3 regions of the Shinella sp. 838 genome follow, and region 2 is predicted to be linked to each of the others. Evidence: predicted binding sites of a transcription regulator. Region 2 holds the regulator's gene; each other region holds the start of a gene.
What was found. The regulator PhoB, encoded in region 2, activates phosphate uptake and scavenging genes when phosphate is short. The targets are predictions, from matches to a motif close to TGTCATNNANCTGTCAT.
Positions count from the first base shown of each region.

Region 1: the regulator PhoB is predicted to act here: its motif matches at 5,746-5,762, upstream of P9A16_RS06580 (LTA synthase family protein).
Region 3: the regulator PhoB is predicted to act here: its motif matches at 2,948-2,964, upstream of P9A16_RS18610 (alkaline phosphatase).

Region 1 is NZ_JARSBQ010000001.1:1,385,113-1,393,051, forward strand. Features, by position in the region: gene P9A16_RS06555 (class II 3-deoxy-7-phosphoheptulonate synthase) at 1-362, shown strand, start outside; gene P9A16_RS06560 (GFA family protein) at 486-881, shown strand; gene P9A16_RS06565 (pilus assembly protein TadG-related protein) at 906-2,627, opposite strand; gene P9A16_RS06570 (TadE family protein) at 2,630-3,052, opposite strand; gene P9A16_RS06575 (DUF1003 domain-containing protein) at 3,196-3,726, opposite strand; gene P9A16_RS06580 (LTA synthase family protein) at 3,782-5,710, opposite strand; gene P9A16_RS06585 (NAD+ synthase) at 6,025-7,704, shown strand; gene P9A16_RS06590 (ammonium transporter) at 7,708-7,939, shown strand, end outside.
Region 2 is NZ_JARSBQ010000003.1:312,176-320,114, forward strand. Features, by position in the region: gene P9A16_RS13055 (substrate-binding domain-containing protein) at 1-696, shown strand, start outside; gene pstC (phosphate ABC transporter permease subunit PstC) at 817-2,301, shown strand; gene pstA (phosphate ABC transporter permease PstA) at 2,298-3,626, shown strand; gene pstB (phosphate ABC transporter ATP-binding protein PstB) at 3,640-4,455, shown strand; gene phoU (phosphate signaling complex protein PhoU) at 4,507-5,235, shown strand; gene phoB (phosphate regulon transcriptional regulator PhoB) at 5,254-5,937, shown strand; gene P9A16_RS13085 (GcrA family cell cycle regulator) at 6,076-6,612, opposite strand; gene P9A16_RS13090 (aspartate aminotransferase family protein) at 7,036-7,939, shown strand, end outside.
Region 3 is NZ_JARSBQ010000005.1:321,661-329,599, forward strand. Features, by position in the region: gene P9A16_RS18600 (ABC transporter ATP-binding protein) at 1-602, opposite strand, end outside; gene P9A16_RS18605 (hypothetical protein) at 605-1,069, opposite strand; gene P9A16_RS18610 (alkaline phosphatase) at 1,141-2,895, opposite strand; gene P9A16_RS18615 (hypothetical protein) at 3,007-3,621, opposite strand; gene P9A16_RS18620 (FAD-dependent oxidoreductase) at 3,804-4,922, opposite strand; gene P9A16_RS18625 (LysR family transcriptional regulator) at 5,073-5,984, opposite strand; gene P9A16_RS18630 (Bug family tripartite tricarboxylate transporter substrate binding protein) at 6,160-7,260, shown strand; gene P9A16_RS18635 (tripartite tricarboxylate transporter permease) at 7,400-7,939, shown strand, end outside.

The DNA.
Region 1 (7,939 bases), on a different contig from region 2:
CCGTCGAGCGGGAAGGCAAGAAGGTCGTCTGGTCCTGCGATCCGATGCATGGCAACACGATCACGCTCAACAACTACAAGACCCGTCCGTTCGAGCGGATCCTGTCGGAAGTCGAAAGCTTCTTCCAGATCCACCGCGCGGAAGGCACGCATCCAGGCGGCATCCATATCGAGATGACCGGCAACGATGTGACGGAATGCACGGGTGGCGCCCGGGCGCTGTCGGGCGATGACCTCGCCGACCGCTACCACACGCATTGCGATCCGCGCCTCAATGCCGACCAGGCGCTGGAGCTCGCCTTCCTTCTTGCCGAGCGCATGAAGGGCGGCCGCGATGAAAAACGCATGGTTGTGAACGGTTGATCGCCATTCGTTCATGCTTTGGTTCCGTAGATTAGCGGAACTGATGCAAGCATTCAGGAATGTGAAATTGACAGGACCGGGCCAGCTGGAAAAGCTGGCCCGGTTTCCGTTTGGGGGGAAGGCATGAGTGAGGAACATACGGGGCATTGTCTGTGCGGCGCGGTGCGCTTTCGCACCCGTGGCGCGCTCGGCAAGGTGGTTGCGTGTCATTGCAGCCAGTGCCGGCGGCAGACGGGCCACTTCTACGCCGCTACCGACGTGCGCAACGACGCGCTGACGATCGAAGGGGAAGAGAACATCACGTGGTACCGGGCGAGCGCGACTGCCGGGCGCGGCTTCTGCCGCATCTGCGGCTCGGCGCTATTCTGGAAGGGCGATACGGCCGATCACATATCGGTCATGGCCGGTGCCTTCGACCTGCCGACCGGGCTCGAGATGGGCGTGCACATCTTCTGTACCGACAAGGGCGACTACTACGAAATCAACGACGGTGCGCCGCAACTGCCCCAGACGCGCTGAGGCAGCGGCGGCGCACCGTCCGGTCTACTGCACCAGCGCCGGCCGCTGGCAGCTGACGCCGGTCACGCGGATGTCCGCCTCGCCGACCCGGACGCCGGCGAGGATCAGGAGGTTGTAGAGCAGTTCGTCGATGGCGGGCGTCACGGCACCGAGCGTGCTGCCGAGTGCCGCGGCGATGCCGGGAATGCCGATCGGCAGGCCGAGCAGCTTGATGTTGATGTCGACGTCGAGATTGCCGAAGAGGGTGCGCACGGCCGAGGTGAGCGTGTCCCGCGTCGAGACGGATTTCGTCGTGCCGGCGGCGACTTCCGTCGGCGTGTAGGTGAGGCGGGTCCTGCCGAGGTTCTTCACTTCGGTATGGGCGATCGCGTCGATGCTGAGGAGGGCGGAATCGACGATGCGAGCCTTTTCCACCCGTGCGTCGTCCGAGAAGTCCGAGAGCACGGACGGATTGACCTTGCCGATGGCTACCTCCGCGACGCCAGGCACCGCATCGACCACCACATTGGCATTCGTCGGCGAGCCGCCGAGGCAGCGGATATCGGAGAGCTTTGCCTCCGAGGCCGCGACCTCGACATAGAGCGGCAGCTTGATGCGCAGGCCGGCAAGCGCGGCGAGGCCATCGACGGAGACTTCCACGGCAAGCCGCGTCTGGGCGCTGCGCACGGCGGTGCCCGGTGCACCGAGACGGTGCGAGGGCGTTTCCACCGGCGGTTCGCCAATGGCGAGGGTCACCTTGACCGCGGCAAGGCCGGGCACGACGGCGCCGACGTCGAGCGCCACCTGGTTCTTGCCGTTGGCGAGCGCTGCGGCCGATGTGATCATCTGCAGGGCGTTGATCGACATCTTCCAGTCGCCGCCGGTGGCAATCGCTAGGCCCTTCTTCGGGTCGAGATTGAGAATGCGGGACAGCGGCAGCTTCACCTTGCTGCCGGCCGTTGCCTGCTCGACGAGCCGCAATGCGGAGCGCACGGGGCCGGACAGGCCCTCGACGGCGCGCATCGAGGCGAGGAGCTGCGGCATGGTGATGCCGGCGTTCAGCACGTCCTCATAGGTGCCTGCCGTCAGGTTGAGGTGCGTCGCGACGGCCTTCAGGAAAGGGTTGACGGAGATGTCGGTATCGACCAGCGCCCGGTAGTCCATGACATTGAGGGAGAGGTTGGTGCCGAGCAACTGGCCGAGCACCGCGTTCAGGATTCCGTCATTGAGGCTGGCAAGGCGTGTTCCGATGGAAAAGGCCGCCGTCTTGGAGCGGGCGGCCGAGCCGGTTGCCGAGAGCAGCGGGGACTTGGGGGTGAAGAGCGTTGCGACGAAGAGATCCGACGAGCGGGTCATCGTCACCCGTGCGGCGTCCGCATCGGCGCTCGCCGCCTTGAAGCGCTCCGCCGGGGCGATGTCGGGATCGGCCGTGTAGCGACCACGCTCGACGACAGCCGTTGCCGGCGTCGCCTTGGAGTTGAAGGTGGTGACGACGGCCGGGATGGTGGCGCCGTCCTTGCCCGTCACGGCGACAGGGAGGTTGTTGAGCGCAAAGTAGCTGGCGGCGGATTTCTCCGCGTCGTTGACATTGGAGGCGGCGGCAATGGCAGCAAGGTCGGCGGCGGTCTGCAACTCGCGCTGCTGCACGGTGAGGTAGCCGTAGTCGACGCCGAGGGCGAGCGAGAAGATCAGCAGCGGCAGGCTGATGGCGGCAAGCGTGCCAATGTTGCCGTCGCGGTCGGAAAGCAAGGTGCGAGAGCGTTTCATGGTCACATTCCTCCGACACGGACGGTGGAGTAGCGTTTAATCTTCTGGCTGGGCAGGGCGAAGGTGAAGAGGTTCCAGATCGGCAGATCCTCGGAGTTGTAGGTGATCGTGACGGTGAATTGCTCCGGGTTGGCCGGATCGTCGGTAACGACGACCTGCATCTTTGCACGATTGAGGAAGGCGTAGTCGAAGTGGGACGTATCGAGGTAGCGGTTGACGAGCGTGATGCGCTCGGTCTGGTTGAGGCCGGCAACCGCCGTGCGGGCCGCGTCTGCTGCGACCTGCTGTACCGCATGGGTTACGCTGAGATAGACGCCGTAGGCGATGAGCGTAAAGAGCACAAGGAAGAACAGGGGCGCAATGATCGCGAATTCCAGAGCCGAAGTACCGAATCGATCCTTTACCAGGTTAGACAGCGTGTGCATGACATCTCCTCCTTGGGATTGTCCGCTGACAAGGTATTCGCGCATTCTGGTGGAATGCACCTATATCGTGCGCCCTGTGTGTTAATTTTCTCCTATTAATTGAATTAGCTAAAATTGTAACTCAGATAGGTTGTGGACGATTGTCACTCCCTCTGCCGCAGCACCTCGTGCAAGCGCAGAACCTCCAGTTTCAACGCAGCGATCTCGCTGATGAAGTGGGTGTCGATCTTGTGGTGCAGTGCCATCAGTTCGATCTCGGCCTTCAGGTTGACCTCGTAATCCTTCGAGGCCTCGAAGCGGTCGCGGGCGGCCTGCCGGTTCTGCGACATCATGATGATCGGCGCCTGAAGGGCGGCGAGCATGGAGAGCACGAGGTTGAGGAAGATGAAGGGGTAGGGATCGAAGGCTTCACGCGTCAGCACGATCGTGTTGACGATCGTCCAGACAACGAGGAAGCCGAGGAAGGTGATGATGAAGGCCCACGAGCCGCCGACGCGGGCGATGGCGTCTGCGACCCGCTCGCCGACAGACTGTTTTGCGTCATAGGCGTCGTTGCGATCCTCTGAAAGGATGCGACCCTCGCGGGAATGGAGAAGGACCTCGCGCTCGGTATCGTCGAGTTCGCTGGAGGCTTTGCCGAAGAGGATCTGGGCGGCGTCGTCGAAGGGTCTCATGGCCGGGCTCCGTTGTGGGAATCGGAGCCCTAACCTAACGTTCTTTTCTGGGAAATCAGTAGCCTGCGGCCATCAGTTCCGCATGGGAGTTGAAGAAGCGCTCGAGGCCGTACTGCTTGCCGAACATGATGTCGTGCTGCAGGAAGCGGAAGTCACGCACCAGCGGGTCGATCGTCTTCTTGCGCGCCCAGCCGCCCGTACCGTTGCCCTTGGCGTCGATCAGCATGTAGCGGTCGATGACGCGCAGCTTCTCGTGCACCGCGCCGAGGAACCCGGTGTAGTAGGGATGCTCGAAGCCGGCTTCCTTGAGGATGTAGTAGGACAGGAACGCCGGGCTGATCGTGCCGATTTCCTTTTCCGCACCCGTCTTGTTCGACCAGATGACGAGCGGGGTCTCGTGTTCCTTCTTCATCACCTCGGGCGAACCCTTGCGTGAAGCGGTGATGCCCTTCATGTAGCCGGAGTTCTGGTAGACGGTGTTGAGCGGCGGCAGGTGGTCGCCGAAGACGACGATGATCGTCTCGCGGTCGCGGTCCTTGGCCCAGTCCATCAGCATCTTCAGGCTGTTGTCGGCTTCCTTCACGCCCTGCGCGTAGCTTGCGAGCATGCGGTTGTCGCGGGCATCGAGCTTGCCGTCGACCTTGATGTCGGTCTTGGCGTAGCGGCCGTCGTCATAGGGGCCGTGGCCCTGCAGCGTGACGGTGAAGAAGAAGAAGGGATCTTCCTGCAGGTCCGCCTGACGGATGATCTCCTTGGTCAGCGCCTCGTCCGAGGTGAAGTTGCCACGCTTGGCGAGCGGCGGCATCTTGTCGACGTCCTTGAAGGTCTCGAAGCCGAACGCCTTGTAGACGCTGTTGCGGTTCCAGAACCAGCCGGAGAACGGATGGATGGCGCGCGCCGTGTAGCCTTCCGCCCGGAAGAAGGTGGCAAGCGAGGGGATCGGCTTGCGCACATATTGCTGGTAGGGGATCGAGCCCGTCGGCAGGAAGGCGTTGGAGAAGCCGGTCAGTGCCTCGAACTCGACATTGGCGGTGAGGCCGCCGAATTCCGGCGAGAAGACGTTGCCGCCCTGGCTTTCGCGGATGACGGGCATCGGGTCGGCCGAAAGCTTCACGCTCTCGATGCGTGCCGGATCCCACAGCGATTCACTCATGACGACGATCACGTCGGGCTTCGAACGGTGCGTGGTACCGGCCGGCAGCGGCTTGGAGGGGATCTTGTCGATCGCCTCGGTCATGTAGCCGGCGGGCGCCTGGACGTTTGCCATCGGCAGGTTGATGGCAAAGGCCATGACGAAACCGTTGTGGCGATAGTTCTCCGCCTGGTCCCACATGATCGGGAAGACTTTCAACCGGTCGCGGACCCAGGAGAACTCGTTATAGTCCATGATGGAGACGAAGCCGGCGAGAAGCGGTAGCGCGACGGCAAGCCGCGTCAGGCGTTCCCTCTTCGTCAGCGGCCGGAAACGGCGCCAGGCGAAGACCCACAGGCTGATGAGGCCGGCGACGGAGGCGAGAACGGCGACGGCGAGGAGAGCGGCCGTCCACGGCCGGTCCTGCACGAGCACGGGCATGAGTTCCAGGATCTGCCGGCCGAACAGCAGGTCCGTCGGGTAGAGCGGATCGGTGAGGAAGACCTGCTTCTGCTGGGAAATGACGCCCATCAGCACGACGAGCGGCGAGACGAGCAGGACAGCCTTGTGCTGGCGGCCGATCAGCGCGTCGACGGCGAGGTAGAGCAGGAAGAAGACGCCCGTCGTCGTCCAGGCAGGCTGTTCGAGATTGGTTAAATAGAGGCGCACCTGATCGAGCGCGCCGCGCGTGATCCATTCGACGACGACGACGGTGAGGAGCGCAAGAAGGGCGGAAACGGCAAGGGAACGCAGGACGGCAAGCGTCTTGGCATGGCGCGCGAAGAAGCCGGCCTCGACGGCGCGTTCTTCGGTTGCATTGATTGCCACGGCTGCGGAGGTGAACAGGGCCAAGGCCGTCTCCAGATTTCATGAAAGTTTCGTGTATCTGTCATACGGACGTCATCTTGAACAGGAGATGAACGGTTTCTGCAACGTTCGTCCCCCGCTTTGGTTCCGTCTGTTGCAGGCCCGCCATGGCGCTGCGGACCCGTTGAAAACCGGGCTCTTGCGCCGAAAGGTCCGGCAAACGCTCCGCGCTTCATTCCCAAAACGTCCGCCATGCTCTAAAGAGCTTGTCGACCGTTCGAGAGGGCGACAGCGACGCGCGGCCGCAGGCTCGGACACCAGCAAGAGATGGGTCCGCAGACATGACTTCCGATCAAGACATGACCTCCGATCAAGGCAGGGCGACGCTGCGCATCGCGGTTGCGCAATTGAACCCTGTAGTCGGCGACGTCGCCGGCAACCTTGCCAAGGCGCGCGCCGCCCGTGAGGACGCCGCCCGGCAGGGCGCCGATCTGCTGCTGCTGACCGAACTCTTCATCTCCGGCTATCCGCCGGAAGACCTCGTGCTGAAGCCGGCCTTCCTGAAAGCCTGCCGGCGCGCGGTCGACGATCTGGCGGCCGATACCGCCAAGGGCGGCCCCGGCGTCATCATCGGCTTTCCGAGGCAGGACGAAACCGGGCGCTACAATGCGGTCGCCGTCATCGACGACGGCAAGGTGATCGCGGTGCGCGACAAGGTGGACCTGCCGAACTACGGCGAGTTCGACGAGAAGCGCGTCTTCGACCAGGGCGCGATGCCCGGTCCCGTCAATTTCCGCGGCGTGCGTCTCGGCATCCCGATCTGCGAGGACATCTGGGGCGATCTCGGCGTCTGCGAGACGCTGGCCGAGAGCGGCGCGGAAATCCTGCTGTCGCCGAACGGCTCCCCCTATTATCGCGGCAAGGTCGACATCCGCCACCAGGTCGTCCTGAAGCAGGTCATCGAGACCGGCCTGCCGCTGCTCTATGCCAACCAGCTCGGCGGACAGGACGAACTGGTCTTCGACGGCGCCAGCTTCGCCTTCAATGCGGACAAATCGCTCGCCTTCCAGATGAGCCAGTTCGAGGAGACGATCGCGCTCACCACCTGGAAGAAGCGGGCGGACGGCTGGGTTTGCGACGGTGGGCCGGCGTCGCGCATTCCCGAGAAGGAGGAGGCCGACTACCGGGCCTGCCTGCTCGGCTTCCGCGATTACGTCAACAAGAACGGCTTCAAGAACGTCGTGCTCGGCCTGTCCGGCGGCATCGATTCGGCAATCTGCGCGGCGATTGCCGTCGATGCGCTCGGCGAGGAGCGGGTGCGCTGCATCATGATGCCCTACCGCTACACGTCGAAGGATTCGCTGAAGGATGCGGCCGATTGCGCCCGGCTGCTCGGCTGCCGCTATGACATCGTGCCGATCGAGGCCCCGGTCACCGGCTTCCTCTCCTCGCTTTCGGAGCTTTTCGAAGGCACGGAGGAAGGCATTACGGAGGAAAACCTCCAGAGCCGCGCACGCGGCACCATTCTCATGGCGGTGTCCAACAAGTTCGGCTCGATGGTCGTGACGACCGGCAACAAGTCGGAAATGTCGGTCGGCTATGCGACGCTCTACGGCGACATGAACGGCGGCTTCAATCCGATCAAGGACCTCTACAAGATGCAGGTCTATGCGATCTCGCGCTGGCGCAACGCGCATGTGCCGCCAGGCGCGCTTGGGCCGACGGGCGAGGTGATCCCGCAGAACATCATCGACAAGGCGCCGTCGGCGGAGCTGCGTCCCAACCAGACCGACCAGGATTCGCTGCCGCCCTATCCGGTGCTCGACGACATCCTCGAATGCCTGGTGGAGCGCGAGATGAGCACCGAGGAGATCGTCGCCCGCGGGCATGACGCGGCGACCGTGCACCGCGTCGAGCACCTGCTCTACATCGCCGAGTACAAGCGCCGCCAGTCCGCGCCGGGCGTGAAGATCACCAAGAAGAATTTCGGCCGAGACCGGCGCTATCCGATCACCAATCGCTATCGCGACCGGGGGTAGGGCGTGGGCGATCCCGCCGACAAGCCGGGCATGCGCCCGGCCTTCACCGAGGAGGAAGTCCGGCTGATCCGTCTGTGGTCACTCAGTGATCTTTCGGCCGGGCGGCAGCTTTCGGCGCAGATTGCTTATTTCGCTACGCCGGCGGTTTTCGGCTTCTACGGCCTTGCAACCGGCAGCCTCGTCATTCTCGGCGTTGCCTTCCTTGCCATCCTGCTGCTCCTCGTCTGGGGTGTCG
Region 2 (7,939 bases):
ATCGTCTTCGCCACCGACAGCGGCAATGCCGACCTGAAGCTCGAGCCGAAGGATCTCTACCAGGCGCTCGCCGCCGAAGTCGTCGTCGATGGCAAGCTTGTTGCCAACCCCTACAAGAAGTGGTCGGAAGTCAACAAGGACCTGCCGGACGCCGAAATCGCCGCCTACATCCCGGGCGAAAAGCACGGCACCCGCGAAGTCTTCGAAGAGAAGATCCTCGCCAAGGGCTGCAAGGACTCGGGCGCCCAGGACGTCATCAAGGCTGCCGTTGCCGATGAAAAGGAACAGCATTCCAAGTGCGTCGCCGTTCGCAAGGACGGTCTGGCTGTCGACATCGACGGCGACTACACGGAAACGCTCGCCCGTATCGCCGCCAACAAGTCCGGTATCGGCGTGTTCGGCCTGTCCTTCTACGAAAACAACGCCGACAAGCTGAAGGTTGCCACCGTCAGCGGCATCGTTCCGTCGACCGAGACGATCGCTTCCGGCGAATACCCGGTTTCCCGTCCGCTGTTCTTCTACGTCAAGAAGGCGCATCTCGGCGTCATCCCGGGCCTGAAGGAATATGTCGAGTTCTTCACGAGCGACGACATGATCGGCCCGGACTCCCCGCTGGCTGAATACGGCCTCGTCGCCGCTCCTGATGCCGAGCGCGAAGAGATCCGCAAGGCCTTCGTCGACGGCAAGATCATGTAACTGGCTTCGGCCGGCGCGGTTTCTCCCAGGAGAGGTCGCGCCGGCCGCTCTCTTTCGGGCGGTTTTGCCCGCGTCTGTCGAAAGGTCGGGGCGGGTGGTCTCGCCGGGAGAATTTCCTCAATGAGTATTTCCCTTCTTCTGCTCGTCGTCGCCGTGATCGGCGTGGTGGGCTATCTTATTGGCAGCTGGCGCGCCAACGCGCTTGCCGGCGGCAAGCTTTCCAATCTTCATTCCCGGCCGGGTTACTACGGCTCCTTCGTCGCCATCTGGTCCATGCTTCCGGCCATCGCCCTCCTGTTGGTCTGGATCATTGCGAGCCCGATCTATATCGGCTCGACGGTTCGCGCCGGCTTTCCCGATGAGGTGAAGGCCGAGCCGCAGGCGACGCAGAACCTCAACTACAACATGATCGGCGCCATCGCCCGCGGCTTCAAGTTGCTCTCCGCCGAGGAGCGCGATGCGCTGTTCAAGGACGGTGCCGCCGCCCGCCAGGTGCTCGGCAGCAAGGGCGTGCCGCTCGCCGCGGATCCTGCGCCCTACATGCTGACGGCTGCCGACGATCTCAACCGCATGACGACGGCAAGCAGCACCTTCCTGTCGATCCTGGTCGTGGTTGCCGCACTTGCCGGCGGCGCTTTCGCCTACCGCGCGATCGCGCCGAAGTTCCGCGCCCGCAACCGCGTCGAAGGCGTCATGCTGGTCGGCCTCATCGTTGCTTCGTCGATCGCGATCCTGACGACAGTCGGCATCGTTGCCTCGATGGCGACGGAGGCGATCAGCTTCTTCAACATGGTCCCGGCCTGGGAATTCTTCTTCGGCACGACCTGGGATCCGCGTTTCGCTGCTGCCGGTGCCACGGATTCCTCCGGTCAGTTCGGCCTGATCCCGCTGCTTGCCGGCACGCTTTACATCGGCTTCGTCGCCATGCTCGTCGCCGTGCCGGTCGGTCTCTTCGCCGCCATCTACATGTCGGAATATGCCTCGCGCACGGTCCGCTCGATCGCCAAGCCGCTGCTCGAAGTGCTCGCCGGCATCCCGACCATCGTGTACGGCTTCTTTGCCCTCATCACGGTCGGCCCGTTCCTGCGCGACATCTCCGCCCAGCTGAACGGCCTCGTCACCGGCAACTATGCCAACTTCATCCAGGCGCAGAGCGTGCTGACCGCCGGCATCGTCATGGGCATCATGCTGATCCCCTATGTCTCCTCGCTGTCGGACGATATCATCACCGCCGTTCCGCGCGCCCTGCGTGACGGTTCGCTCGGCCTCGGCGCGACGCGGTCGGAGACCATCAAGCGCGTCATCCTGCCGGCCGCCCTGCCGGGCATCGTCGGCGCGCTGCTGATGACCGCCTCGCGTGCCGTCGGCGAAACCATGATCGTGGTGCTTGCCGCCGGTGTTGCCGCCCGCATGCAGCTCAACCCCTTCGAACCGATGACGACGGTGACGGTCAAGATCGTCAACCAGCTGACGGGCGACCTCGAATTCACCTCGCCTCAGACGCTGGTGGCCTTCGCGCTCGGCATCACGCTCTTCGTCATCACGCTCTGCCTTAACATCTATGCCCTCTACATCGTGCGCAAATACCGGGAGCAGTACGAATGAGCCAGGTCTCCACGAGCCCTTCGATGGCCGCCCTCGGCGTTGCCGCCAAACCCGAACGCCGCGATATCGGCCTTGGTCGCCGCTATGCCGCCGAACGCCGCTTCCGCCTCTACGGCATGGCTGCGATTGCCTTCGGTCTGCTCTTCCTGTTCCTCCTGCTGTTTTCGGTCGTCTCCAAGGGCTACACCGCGTTTCAGCAGACGATGATCACCATTCCGGTCGAGTTCTCCGAACAGGTCATCGACAAGAACAACGAGCGTGCCACCAACCCGCAGAAGCTGGTTACGGCGAACTACCCGATCGTTGCCCGCAATGCGCTCGCCAAGGTGCTGGGCGTCGACGAAAAGGACCGGGCCGGCCTGAAGGCGGTCAACGGCATGATTTCGGACAGCGTGCGCGTGCAGTTGCGCGATCTCGTCACCGCCGATCCCGCGATCATCGGCACGACGAAGACCGTGACGTTCCTTGCCCATGGTGACCTCGACTCCGCCTTCAAGGGCCAGATCGACCTCGCCGTGCCGGAAACGAACCGCAAGGTCTCCGACAAGCAGGTCGGCTGGATGAACACGCTCGCCGAAAGCGGCGCGCTCGCCAAACATTTCAACACCGGCCTCTTCACCAATGGCGCATCGAGCCGTCCGGAGGCTGCCGGCGTTGGTGTCGCAGCGATCGGCTCGCTCTACATGATGCTGATCGTGCTCGTGCTCTCCCTGCCGATCGGTGTCGCTGCCTCGATCTATCTGGAGGAGTTCGCTCCGAAGAACCGGTTCACGGACCTTATCGAGGTGAACATCAACAACCTCGCCGCCGTACCGTCCATCGTCTACGGTCTTCTCGGCCTTGCTGTCTTTGTCAACTTCGCGGGCTTCCCGCGCTCGGCGGCCCTCGTCGGCGGCCTGGTGCTGACCCTCATGACGCTGCCGACGATCATCATCGCGACCCGTGCCGCGCTGAAAGCCGTGCCGCCATCGATCCGCTCGGCTGCGCTTGGCCTCGGTGCCTCGAAGATGCAGACCGTGTTCCACCATGTCCTGCCGCTCGCGATGCCCGGCATCCTGACGGGCACGATCATCGGTCTTGCTCACGCACTCGGTGAAACTGCCCCGCTGCTTCTCATCGGCATGGTCGCCTTCGTCGCCGATGTTCCGGCAACGCCGATGGACCCTGCGACGGCGCTTCCGGTGCAGATCTACATGTGGGCCAACGAGGCGGAACGCGCCTTCGTCGAGCGCACCTCCGGAGCCATCATCGTGCTCCTCATCTTCCTCATCCTCATGAATGTTGGCGCCATCCTGTTGCGCCGCCGTTTCGAACGGCGCTGGTAGAAGGACCGGTCATATGAACATGATGTCAGAAGCAGCAGTCGAGAAAGCGCTGGACAAGAAAATGAACGACATTTCCTACAAGATGATCGGCAAGGACGTCTCGGTCTATTACGGCGAGAAGCGCGCCCTCTACGATGTGAACCTCAATGTTCGCGAAAACACGGTGACCGCCCTTATCGGCCCGTCGGGCTGCGGCAAGTCGACCTTCCTGCGCACGCTGAACCGCATGAACGACACGATCGACGGTTGCCGCGTCACCGGCCGCATCACGCTCGATACGGACGATATCTACGATCCGAACATCGACGTCGTGGAGCTGCGTGCCCGCGTCGGCATGGTCTTCCAGAAGCCGAACCCGTTCCCGAAGTCGATCTACGAGAATGTCGCTTATGGCCCGCGTATCCACGGTCTCGCCAAGGGGAAGGCCGATATGGACGCCATCGTCGAGCAGAGCCTTCAGAAGGCCGGCCTGTGGAACGAGGTGAAGGATCGCCTGCATGAAGGCGGCACGGGCCTTTCCGGCGGCCAGCAGCAGCGCCTGTGCATCGCCCGCGCCGTCGCCGTCAGCCCGGAAGTCATCCTCATGGACGAGCCCTGCTCGGCGCTCGACCCGATCGCGACCGCCAAGGTCGAGGAACTGATCCATGAACTGCGCGCGAACTTCACCATCGTCATCGTGACGCACTCGATGCAGCAGGCGGCCCGCGTCTCGCAGCGCACCGCCATGTTCCACCTCGGCAACCTCGTCGAGGAGAACGACACCGACAAGATGTTCACCAACCCGGATGACCAGCGCACGCAGGACTACATCATGGGCCGCTTCGGCTGACGCCTTCGTCGCCGAGCATCCCTGGAACCCGAGCGCATTAAGGACTGAGCCATGTCATCGAGCCACATCGTCTCCATCTACGACGAAGAACTGAAATACCTGTCCCGCCGCATCTCCGAAATGGGCGGCACCGCCGAGCAGATGGTCGCCGATTCCGTCCGCGCCCTCGTCACGACCGACGCGGCGCTGGCCCAGAAGGTGATCTCCGAGGACGTCATCCTCGATACGGCAGAGCGCCAGATCAACGACAAGGCGATCGTCACCATCGCCAAGCGCCAGCCGATGGCGGCGGACCTGCGCGAAATCATGGGCGCGATCCGTATCGCGGCCGAACTGGAGCGCGTCGGCGATCTCGGAAAGAACACCGCCAAGCGCGTCATCGCCGTCCAGAGCTCGGGCATGCCCCGCAAGCTCGCCCGCGGCCTGGAGCATCTTGCCGAGCTCGCGCTGATGCAGCTCAAGGAAGTGCTCGACGTCTATGCCACCCGCTCAATCGAGAAGGCCAAGGCGATCCGCGAGCGCGACGACGAGATCGACGCGATCTATACCTCGCTGTTCCGCGAACTCCTGACCTACATGATGGAAGACCCGCGCAACATCACGCCCTGCACGCATCTCCTGTTCTGCGCCAAGAACATCGAGCGCATCGGCGACCACGCGACCAACATCGCCGAAACCATCTACTACATGGCAACAGGCTCGCAGCCGGAAGGTGAGCGTCCGAAGGACGATACCTCGACCTCCGTCGTCGCGGCCGATGTCGCCGACGCGTCCGAGTAAAGAGCAAGGTTCAACTCCATGGTGCCCAGAATTGCCGTCGTGGAAGACGAGGAGGCCCTGAGCGTTCTCCTCCGTTACAATCTGGAAGCGGAAGGTTTCGAGGTCGATACGATCCTGAACGGTGACGAGGCCGAGATGCGCTTGCAGGAGCGCATGCCGGATCTCCTCATCCTCGACTGGATGCTTCCGGGCGTTTCCGGCATCGAGCTGTGCCGACGCCTGCGCCAGCGCCCGGAAACCGAACGCCTGCCGATCATCATGCTGACGGCGCGCGGCGAGGAGAGCGAGCGCGTGCGCGGGCTTGCCACCGGTGCGGACGACTATGTCGTCAAGCCCTTCTCGACGCCGGAACTGGTTGCCCGCGTGCGGGCGATGCTGCGCCGTGCCAAGCCCGAGGTTGTCTCGACGGTGCTGCGCTGCGGCGACATCGAGCTCGACCGCGAGACGCACCGCGTCCATCGTCGCACCCGCGAGGTCCGCCTTGGCCCGACGGAGTTCCGCCTTCTGGAGTTCCTGATGACCTCGCCCGGCCGCGTCTTCTCACGCTCGCAGCTTCTCGACGGGGTCTGGGGCCATGACATTTATGTCGACGAGCGCACCGTCGACGTGCATGTCGGGCGCCTACGGAAGGCGCTCAACTTCGCCAACATGCAGGACGTCATCCGCACGGTCCGCGGCGCCGGCTATTCGCTGGAAACCTGAGCGAACGGAATTCCTCCCAAGGACGGAAATGGGCCCTCAAGGGCCTGTTTGCGTTTTGGGGGAATAGCAGAGGCACCACCATCTCAAACGAAAACGGACCCTCTCGGGTCCGCATCGCATTTTCTGCCGTGGTAGATGTTATCGCATCCGGCGGCGCTCGGCCGAGGGCTGGTAGGCGAGGCGCTGGTGGTAGGTGCAGTAGGGCGAATTGTCGGGGGACTCGTTGCCGCAGAAGTGGAAGTCGTCGTTGAGCGGGTCTCCGATCGGCCACTTGCAGGTGCGCTCGGTGAGCTGGGTCAGCTCGAGACGACGCGACATCGGTACGACCACGTTGTTGCGGTTGGCCGGAACCGGAAGGGTCTCTGCCTGCATTTCGAAATCGGCGTCGATCTCTTCCTTGACAATGGCGTTGCCGGCCGGACGGGCGACCGGGCGGGCGGCGACGGGACGGGCAGCGAAGTTCGACGGACGCGGCGTCGCCGGAGCCGGACGCTTGGCGCGTGTCGCGGTCTGGGTGCCGCCGGCCTTGGCGCGACCGGGCAGATTCAGCCGGTGCACCTTGCCGATGACGGCATTGCGGCTGACGCCGCCGAGCTGCGCCGCGATCTGGCTCGCGCTCAGGCCCTCGCTCCAGAGCTTCTTGAGTTTCTCGACGCGCTCGTCTGTCCAGTTCATGTTTTTGTCTCCGCTCGGCGTTCAGGATGCGGGAATCCCTCGTCGTGCTCCGGACGGGTCCGGAACCTGAACGCCCTAACTCTCTTGCTGACTAGTTCCGCCGCATGCAGTCTAGTAATTGGTCTTTAACCTAGAGACCGGTGGACTCTGTGACAAGAGTCGCCGGAATCCGGGCGAATCGATTTCGGAGTTTTCCCCAACTTGCTGGTCGGGTGTGACTCGATAGAGACACCTTCCATGCGCGTCGCGAATCCTCACCTTGCGGGATGTTCAGCGCCATTTCGGGTGCGATTTTGTTGACATCCCAATATGAAATGCTGATAGTGCGGCATGCCGCCGAAAGGCGGCTTTTGGTTTTTCTGAGGCTTGGAAAAGTCAAGCTGCATTTCTGTTTTTCCGCATCTCTTTTCGGAGGGTCCACGCATGGCCGATGTCGCGCCGCTCTATGAAACCTACATGCGTGCGCCGCTCCGGTTCACGCGCGGGGAGGGCGTGTGGCTGACCACCGAAGATGGCGAGCGATATCTCGATTTTGCCGCCGGTGTTGCCGTCAACTCGCTCGGCCATGCGCATCCTCATCTCGTCGCCGCGCTGAAGGAGCAGGCCGACAAGGTCTGGCACCTGTCGAACCTCTATGAGGTTCCGGGCCAGGAAAGCCTTGGCAGCCGGCTGACGCAGGCCACGTTCGCCGACAAGGTGTTCTTCACCAATTCAGGTGCAGAGGCGCTGGAATGTGCGATCAAGACCGCCCGGCGCTACCATTTTGCCAAGGGCCATCCCGGCAAGTACCACATCATCACCTTCGAGGGTGCCTTCCACGGGCGCACGATCGCGACGATCGCCGCCGGCGGTCAGGAAAAATACATCGAGGGCTTCGGCCCCAAGGCGCCGGGCTTTCTCAAGGTCCCCTTCGGCGACATCACGGCCGTCAAGGACGCGATCACCGAGGAAACGGCCGGTATCCTGATCGAGCCGGTGCAGGGCGAGGGCGGGCTGCGCCCGGTGTCGAAGGAGTTCATGCAGGAACTGCGCCAGCTCTGTGACGAATACGGCCTGCTGCTCATCCTCGATGAGGTGCAGACCGGCGTCGGTCGCACGGGGCGGCTCTTCGCTCACGAATGGGCAGGGGTCGCGCCTGACATCATGGCGATTGCCAAGGGTATCGGCGGCGGTTTCCCGCTCGGTGCCTGCCTTGCCACGAACGAGGCGGCGGCCGGCATGGTTGCCGGTACGCACGGCTCTACCTATGGCGGCAACCCGCTTGCCATGGCCGTCGGCAACGCCGTGTTGGACGTGGTGCTGGAAGACGGCTTCCTCGAGCATGTGC
Region 3 (7,939 bases), on a different contig from region 2:
GGGTCATGGGTCACGACGAGCAGCGTGGCGCCTTCTGAGCGGGCGAGCTGGACGATGAGGTCGGCCACCTCGCCGCCGGTGCGCCGGTCGAGGCTGGCCGTCGGCTCGTCGGCCACGATGACGCCGGGCTTCGACAGCAGTGCTCGTGCCACTGCCACGCGCTGCATCTCGCCGCGCGACAGCGTTTCGATAGGTTGACCCGGGCGGGCGATGCCGGTCATTTCGAGGAGATGAAGGGCCCGCTCGCGATCGGTTGGCTTCAGGCGCCGGGCAAGCCGTATCGGCAGCACGACATTCTCGTAGGCTGAAAGGCCGGGAAAAAGGTGGAAATCCTGCATCACGAGGCCGATATTGGCAGCGCGGAAGGCATCACGCCGACCCGTGGACAGGCGGCTGATCTCCATCTCTCCCCAGCGGACACAGCCCTTCGTCGCGGGCTCCAGCCCGGTGACAACATTGACCAGCGTGCTCTTGCCCGACCCTGAAGCGCCGGTGATCGCGAGCCCGTCGCCGGCGGGAAGGTGCAGCTTTTCGATGGCGAGTACCGGCGTAGCCAGGCCGGGAAAGCGCATCTCCAGGTCGGCAATATCGAGCGCGAGCATCGTCAGACCGTATCGAATGCGGCACCGCGCAGGCGCAGCTGGCTGACGAAGCCGGTTTCGGGATCGACCCACGACCCGTATTCCAGCACACCCTGTGCCTCGATCGGCGCATTGTACTGCACGAAGGTCTGCCGCTCGGCGAGATAGACGACGAGGATATTGTCCGGCCAGTCGGCATCGGAGGAGCAGAAGGGGCAGAGCGACATTGGAATTTCGGTAAGCACGAAGAAGTTCGCCTCGGCCTTCAGCGGCGGCGCCATGAAGCCCTTCACGGCCACCTGCTGCCCGGAGAGCCGTTTGACCTTGTCCGAGAATTCGAGACCGAGGACGCCGAAACGCTTGTAGAGCTCGCCAAAGCCAAGTGTTTCGCTGGCCATGGCGATGCGGGGGAGGGCAAGCATGGGCAAGGCCGCGAGCGTCAAGAGCAGGCCCCGCCTTTCGAACGACACAGGGTCTGTCTTCGTCATGACCAGGCTTCCTTCTTTCATCTGTGAGGTTGTGGACAGGCGGCGCGGGCCGCCTGTCCACAAGACGCCGCTCAATCCTTCGGCACGCCGAGGGCAAAGGCGTCGGCCAGCACGCGATAGACGTCGCTCTGTTCCATGTAGCCGCGGAACCCTTCGGAGCCCGGACCGGCGGCCTGCAGCACGACGTCATCGACCGCATGCACGCCCGTGTCGTCTTCCTTCGGGATGTTGCCCGGGACGAAGACCGCGCCGGGCACGTCCTTGTAGGCTTCGTTGGCGACATATTCTTTCGCCTCGTTCTGCACGGCCGGGACGAAGGGGCCGTCGAGCTTCGGGCGGAAGGTCTCGTAGTGATCCGGCCCGTTGTTGGCGGCCAGGAACAGGCGGCGCGAGACGTCGATGCGATCAGGATAGCCGTCGCCGTCCTTGTCCTCGTAGTTCGGGAAGCCGGCGCTGTCATAGGTGCCGACCTTTTCGCGCATCTCTTCGCCGGGCTTCTCGTCGTCGACCGTGCCGATGATGGCGACGCCATGCGTGTGGTCACCGGTCACGATGATCAGCGTGTCCGGGTTCTTCTCGGCGAACTCGCGGGCGATACCCACGGCCTTGTCGAACTCGATCGTTTCGACGAGAGCGCGATCCCAGTCGAGTGGATGGCTCATCTTGTCGACGGAGGCGGCCTCCACCATCAGGAAGAAGCCCTCCGGGTTCTTCGAGAGCTTGTCGAGTGCGGTCTTGGTCATGTCGACGAGGCCGGGCTGGTTCGGGAACTTGTCGACCGTGCCCTTCTTGAGGAATTCGCGATCGAGCGTCACGTCCAGATTGCCCGTGTGGAACAGGCCAAGCAGGCGCTCCTGGTTCGAACCGGCGGCCGCGTCAAGCTCGGCCTTGTCGGTTGCGATTGCATAATCAGCATTACGGAACTCAGCGATGTAGTCCTTGTCGTCCTTGCGCTTGGAGCCCGGCACGTCCTTCGAGAGGAAATAGGCCGAGCCGCCGCCGAGCAGCACGTCCGGCTTGACGTCGAGCATCATGCCGACGATATCGGCCTTGTCGGCCCGCTTGCGGGTATGCGCGACGAGTGCAGCGGGTGTCGCGTCCTCTACCTCCGAAGTGGTGACGATGCCGATGGATTTCTTGGTGTTCCGACGCAGGGCCTCGGCAATGGTCTCGACCTTCGGATCGTCTAGGCTGGCCGGCGTGCGGTCGGCGTAGACGCCGAGCGCGTTGACGCGCGACTTGTGGCCGGTCATGTAGGCCGACATGGTGTTGGCGCTGTCCGTGGCGATCGAATGGGTGGAAGACGTGCCGATGAAGGCGACGGGCGGGATGTCGTCCATTGCCAGGCGGCCGTTCGCCTTGCCCTCGGTCATGCCCTTGGACATGATGCGTGCACCGGTCCGATGCGCGACGGAGAGGCCGTCGGCGATCAGGAAGATGATGTTCTTCGCCTTCGGCTGGGCGACAGTCTCATAGACATCCCAGTTGACCGACTGCGTTTCGCCGCCGGCGGAAACCTCGACCTTGTACGCGCCGGCCGTGCCGATTGCGAGATCGCGCAGGATGAGCGCCGACCCCAGCACCTTGTCCTCAGCGCCCTTCTCTTCCGCGACGAATTCGGCGGTCTTGCCGAAAATCTCCGCATAATCCTTGCCGTTGACCGTGACCTTGACGTCCTCCGGCTTCACCACGGCATCGAATTCGACCTTGAAATCGAACGGCGAGCCGATGAGGATCGTCGCCCGGTCGATGGGATAGACGGTTGCAGCGTTTGCGGCGCCGGCCAGGAACGTTGCCGATGCCAGGGCGAGGATGAGTTTGCGCATGGGAGAACCTCTCTTGAGCGGTGCGTTGCCTCCCAGCGCATAGAAAGCGAGCATGACAGGCGTATTACACCGCGGTGACCATGCTGTGACCAAAGTGCCTGCATCGGGCTTTCAGCCAATCGACGGATGGAAGACGGGCCGATAGCCGGCACCAAGCGCCAGGACCGTCGATGGCGGGGTCAGCAGGGCGTCCGCCTTGCCGAGGTGTTGCGGCGGCGCGTAGCCTTCGACCGTCCAGCGATGGGCAAGACCGCCACGAAGCGTGTAGGCGTGCCCGGCTGCCGCAAGGACGACCCCATCGGGAAGCTTTGCCAGCGGCCCGGTGATCGGATGCAGGCGCTTGCGCCGGCGGTCCAGGCGCTCACCGTGCAGGACCGCGTCCATCGTGCCCGCGGAGGGCAGCGTCTCGCCTTTCGCGGTTGCCCAGCATGCCTGGAAGTGCAATGCGGATCCCCGCCGGCAGAAAAAGCAGGGCCGATGGCCGGCGGCAAGTGCGACCGCCTCGTCGAGGAAGAACAGTTCGGTCCAGCTCCGTCCCCCCATGACCGGCCGCCGGCGATCCTGAAAATCACAGAGGCAGATGAGCCAGGCCTTCGACGTCCAGCGCTTCGAAAGCAGTGTCTTCGTCGCCGGATCGTGAAGGATGCCCCGATTGCCGGTAAAGAGGCCCCGCTGCGGCAGCGCGACGATTTCGCCAAAGGGCGTGACGCGGTTTTGAAGAGGCATGGCGCTCCATCTCGCTCGAATGACGGTGCCCTACCCTATCCTCAAGCGCAATGCCGCGTCTCCCTTCCTCTCGCCGAGGGCGAATCTGGTGTGGGCGAAGTATCGCCCGGTGAAGTGGCCGTCTTCGAGTGCCCGCATCGGCGGGTTTAGGATGGACCAGGAAGACGGGAGTTCCGCCGGGTTCACAACAGGTCGAGATAAGTCGCAAGCTCCCGGGCCGCCGCCGCGCCTGCGCGGTTGGCGCCGATGGTCGAGGCGGAGGGGCCATAGCCGACGAGATGGATGCGCGGGTCCTTCTCCACCTGCGTGGCGAGGCGCCCGGTCATGACGATCCCGCCGTTCTCCCCGCGCAGCTGCAGGGGCGCGAGATGGTCGAGTGCACTGCGAAAGCCGGTTGCCCAGAGGATGACATCGGCCTTCTGCTCCGTGCCATCCGGCCAGTGCACCCCCTGCGCGGTGATCTCGCTGAACATGGGCAGGCGTTCCAGAGCGCCCCGCGCGGCGGCGGCCCGCAGCGCGGGTGTCCAGGGAATGCCGGTGACGGAGACGACGGAGCCCGGGACCAGGCCGTTGCGCACCTTGTCCTCGACGATGGCGACGGCTGCGCGGCCGTCTTCCGGCGTGAACGGCGTCTCGCGAAACTGCGGTTCACGGCGCGTGACCCAGCTTGTCGTCGTGACCTTGGAGATTTCGTCGAGATGCTGGAGTGCGGAAATGCCGCTGCCGACGATGATGACATGCTGGCCCGCAAATTCCTCGGCTGTGTGGTAGTCACGCGAATGAAGCTGTCTGCCCTGGAACAACGCGGCACCGGGATAGTCGGGGATTTGCGGGTTCTCCCAGGTTCCGGTGGCGTTGATGAGGCCACGCGCGGAGAAGGCCTCGCGATCCGTCTCCACCCGCAGCCTTTCGAAACGGTCGCAGACCACCTTGACCGTGACCGGGCGGTAGATGGGCAACCGGAAGCGTTCTTCGTAGGCGGCGAAATAGTCGGGCACTGCGACGGACGCCTTGGCCTCGGTCTCCCCCGCCGGCACCACTTCGGTAAAGCCCATGCCCGGCAGGTCGTGCACGCGGTTGACGGTGCTCAGCGTCAGCGAGGGCCAGCGGTGTTGCCAGGCGCCGCCCGGCTTCTCGTTCCTGTCGAGCACGATGAAGTTGCGGCCCGGTTTGAGGCCGAGCTGCAGCAAGTGGTAGGCCGAGGACAATCCGGCCTGGCCAGCGCCGATCACAACGATGTCGATCTTGATGGCGGCGCGCAGGCTCGCCTCGTTTGCTGGTGTTGTGGATGGCGATGGCAAATCGATCCCCGTTGCTTCGGCTGCTCGCACCCTTCGGTATCCCATTGCTGCCCTGGAGGAAACCGGGCGCAGCCAGGACAGTCAAGCCGCCCGCGCGTGGTGCTGCCCAGACCTTGCCGCATATTGCGTGCGATGAGCCTGTCGATGCCCTCAGTCGTCGGCCCCGGCGCCCTGCCAGGTCCCGACCAGCATGCGCCGGAAATGCTCGGCGGCGGGCGAGAGTGTGGCGGAGCGGCGGCGCACGATGCCGATGGTTCGGGAAATTCGTGGAGCACCCAGTGGCCGCGTGACGATGATGGGATGGTCGGGGCCCGGGGTTGCCGTGCGCGGCAGGACCGAGATGCCGAGGCCCGCCTCCACCAGGCCGAGGGATGTCGACAGATGCGTCACCTCGTAGGACCAGCGCAGTTCGATATTGGCCCTTGCCAGCGCCGCGTCCAGCATGGTGCGGTTGCCGCTGGAGCGGTGCACGGTGATCAGCCTGTAGGGGGCAAGGTCGGTCCAGGCGACCTCATGCCTTTTCGCCAGCGGATGGTCGCGCCGCGCCGCCAGCACGAACGGGTCCTCTGCAATCCGGTCGAACAGGAGGTCGGGATCCGAGGTTCCCATGAAGTTGATGCCGAATTCCACCTCCCCGCGCGAAACGGCCTGCAGCCCCTCGGTCGCCGTGAGGTCGAGGATGCGGAAGCGGATATCGGGATATTCCTGATTGAACTGCTTGATCACGGTCGGCAGGAAATAGAATGCCGCCGTCGGCAGGCAGGCGATCGTCACCAGTTCGCTGCGCCTTAGCCCCCGGTCGCGGGCGGCGAAGAGTGACCCATCGAACTCCTCCAGCATACGCTGCACAAGCGGCATCAGTTCGAGGCCGAGCGCCGTCGGGGAAACGTGCCGGGTGGTGCGCTCGAGAAGCGGTGCGCCGATGGAGGCTTCCAGCTTCTGGATGCGGCGGCTGAGCGCCGGCTGTGACAGGTTGAGCGCTTCTGCCGCCCGGTGGAAACTCTCCAGCTCCACCACAGCGAGGAAAGCCCGAAGGTCGAGGATTTCGCAATTAATGCGCATTGTGCATCATTGATCCAAAATTTTGCACTTAACTTAATAATCCATGTGGCGCATACCCCTCAAGGGAGAAAGAAGGGATGATGTCTGCCCGGGGCGATCATGGGCTTGGCGTTTCCGACTTTCATGTGTACCTTTGTATACATTTGAACGCATTGCCATTGTGGGAGGAAAAAACATGGCTGATTTTACGCGTCGTCAACTGCTTGCCGCCGGCTCGGCCGCCGCGGCTGTGGGGTTTATGGGAGTGCGCCCCGCCTTTTCGCAGGCATCGGTCGATTTTGCCGGCAAGACGGTTGAATGGTGGATGCCGTTCTCCGAAGGCGGCGGCTCGGATGTGTGGGCCCGCTTCTTCGCACCGTACCTGTCGAAATATCTACCGGGCAACCCCAATGTCGTCGTGCGCAATGTGCCGGGCGGTGGCTCGATCACCGGCTCGAACGAGTTCGTCGCCCGCGCGCGGCCGGACGGGCTTGCCATTCTCGGCACCTCAGGCTCCACGCAGTTCCCTTTCCTGCTCGGCGATCCGCGCGTGCGCTACGATTATGCCAAGCTGATCCCCGTGCTCGTTTCGCCGACCGGCGGCGTCTGTTATCTGCCCGCCAAGTTCGAGGTGAAGTCGCCGGCTGACCTTGGCAAGATCAAGGATCAGGAGCTGGTCTATGGCAGCCAGGGTGCCACCTCTCTCGACCTCGTGCCGATGCTCGCCTACCGTCTGCTCGGCCTCAACGTCCGCCATGTCTTCGGCATGCAGGGGCGCGGCGACGGGCGGCTCGCCTTCGAGCGCGGCGAGGCGACGATCGACTACCAGACCTCCTCGGCCTATCTGACCAACGTCACCCCGCTCGTCGAGGCCGGCACGGCAGTGCCGATGTTCTCTTGGGGCGTTCTCGATGCAGACGGCAATGTCGCGCGCGATCCGACCTTCCCCGACCTGCCGCATTTCGTCGAAGCCTACGAGATGATGCACGGCAAGAAGCCGTCGGGCGTGGAGTACGACGCCTATCTCGCCTTCTTCGGTTCCGGTTTTGCGGCGCAGAAGCCGTGCATGCTGCCGGAAGGCACGTCGGACGATATCGTTGCGACCTACCGCAAGGCCTTTGCCGATGCGGTGGCCGACCCCGAATTGCAGAAGGCCAAGGCTGAGGTTCTCGGCGACTACAAGCAGGCCGTCGGCGGCGATATTGAAAAGCTCTATGCCGTGGCGACGTCGATCAAGCCTGAAGCGCGCGACTGGGTGCGCAACTTCCTGACGACGGAATACCAGGTCAAGCTCTGACCGGAAGCGATCCCGCCGCTGAAAGGGCGGCGGGCACGCCCGCCCGAAGCCATCGGGCTTGAACAGCCATCTGCCGACACTGACGAGGCCGGAGCACCCGCGCCGTCTCGCACCTGTTGCTATCGAAAGGACAGCCACAGTGATCGATGTCTTCGTCACTTCGCTCCACAACCTGCTGACCCTCCACCATCTCGGTTACATGATGATCGGTGTCGCGGTGGGCCTCATCGTCGGCATCCTGCCGGCTCTCGGCGGCATTGCCGGCATGTCGCTGCTGCTGCCCTTCGTCTACGGCATGGAGCCGACCGCGGCGATCGCCATGATGGTCGGCCTGCTGGCGGTCATCCCGACCTCGGATACCTTTTCCTGCATCCTCATGGGCATTCCCGGCTCGTCCGCCTCGCAGGCGACCGTGCTGGACGGCTTCCCGCTTGCCCGCAAGGGCGAAGCGGCCCGCGCACTCAGCGCCTCCTTTTCAGCCTCGATGATCGGCGGCCTCTTCGGCGCGCTCTGTCTCACCGGCATCGTCATCGTCGCCCGGCCGCTCATCCTGAGCTTCACGTCGGCGGAGCTCTTCATGCTGGCGATCTTCGGTCTCTCCATGGTGGGTGTGCTCTCGGGCAGCAGCCTGGCGAAAGGCATCGCCGCCTGTACGCTCGGCCTTGCCTTCGGTGCGATC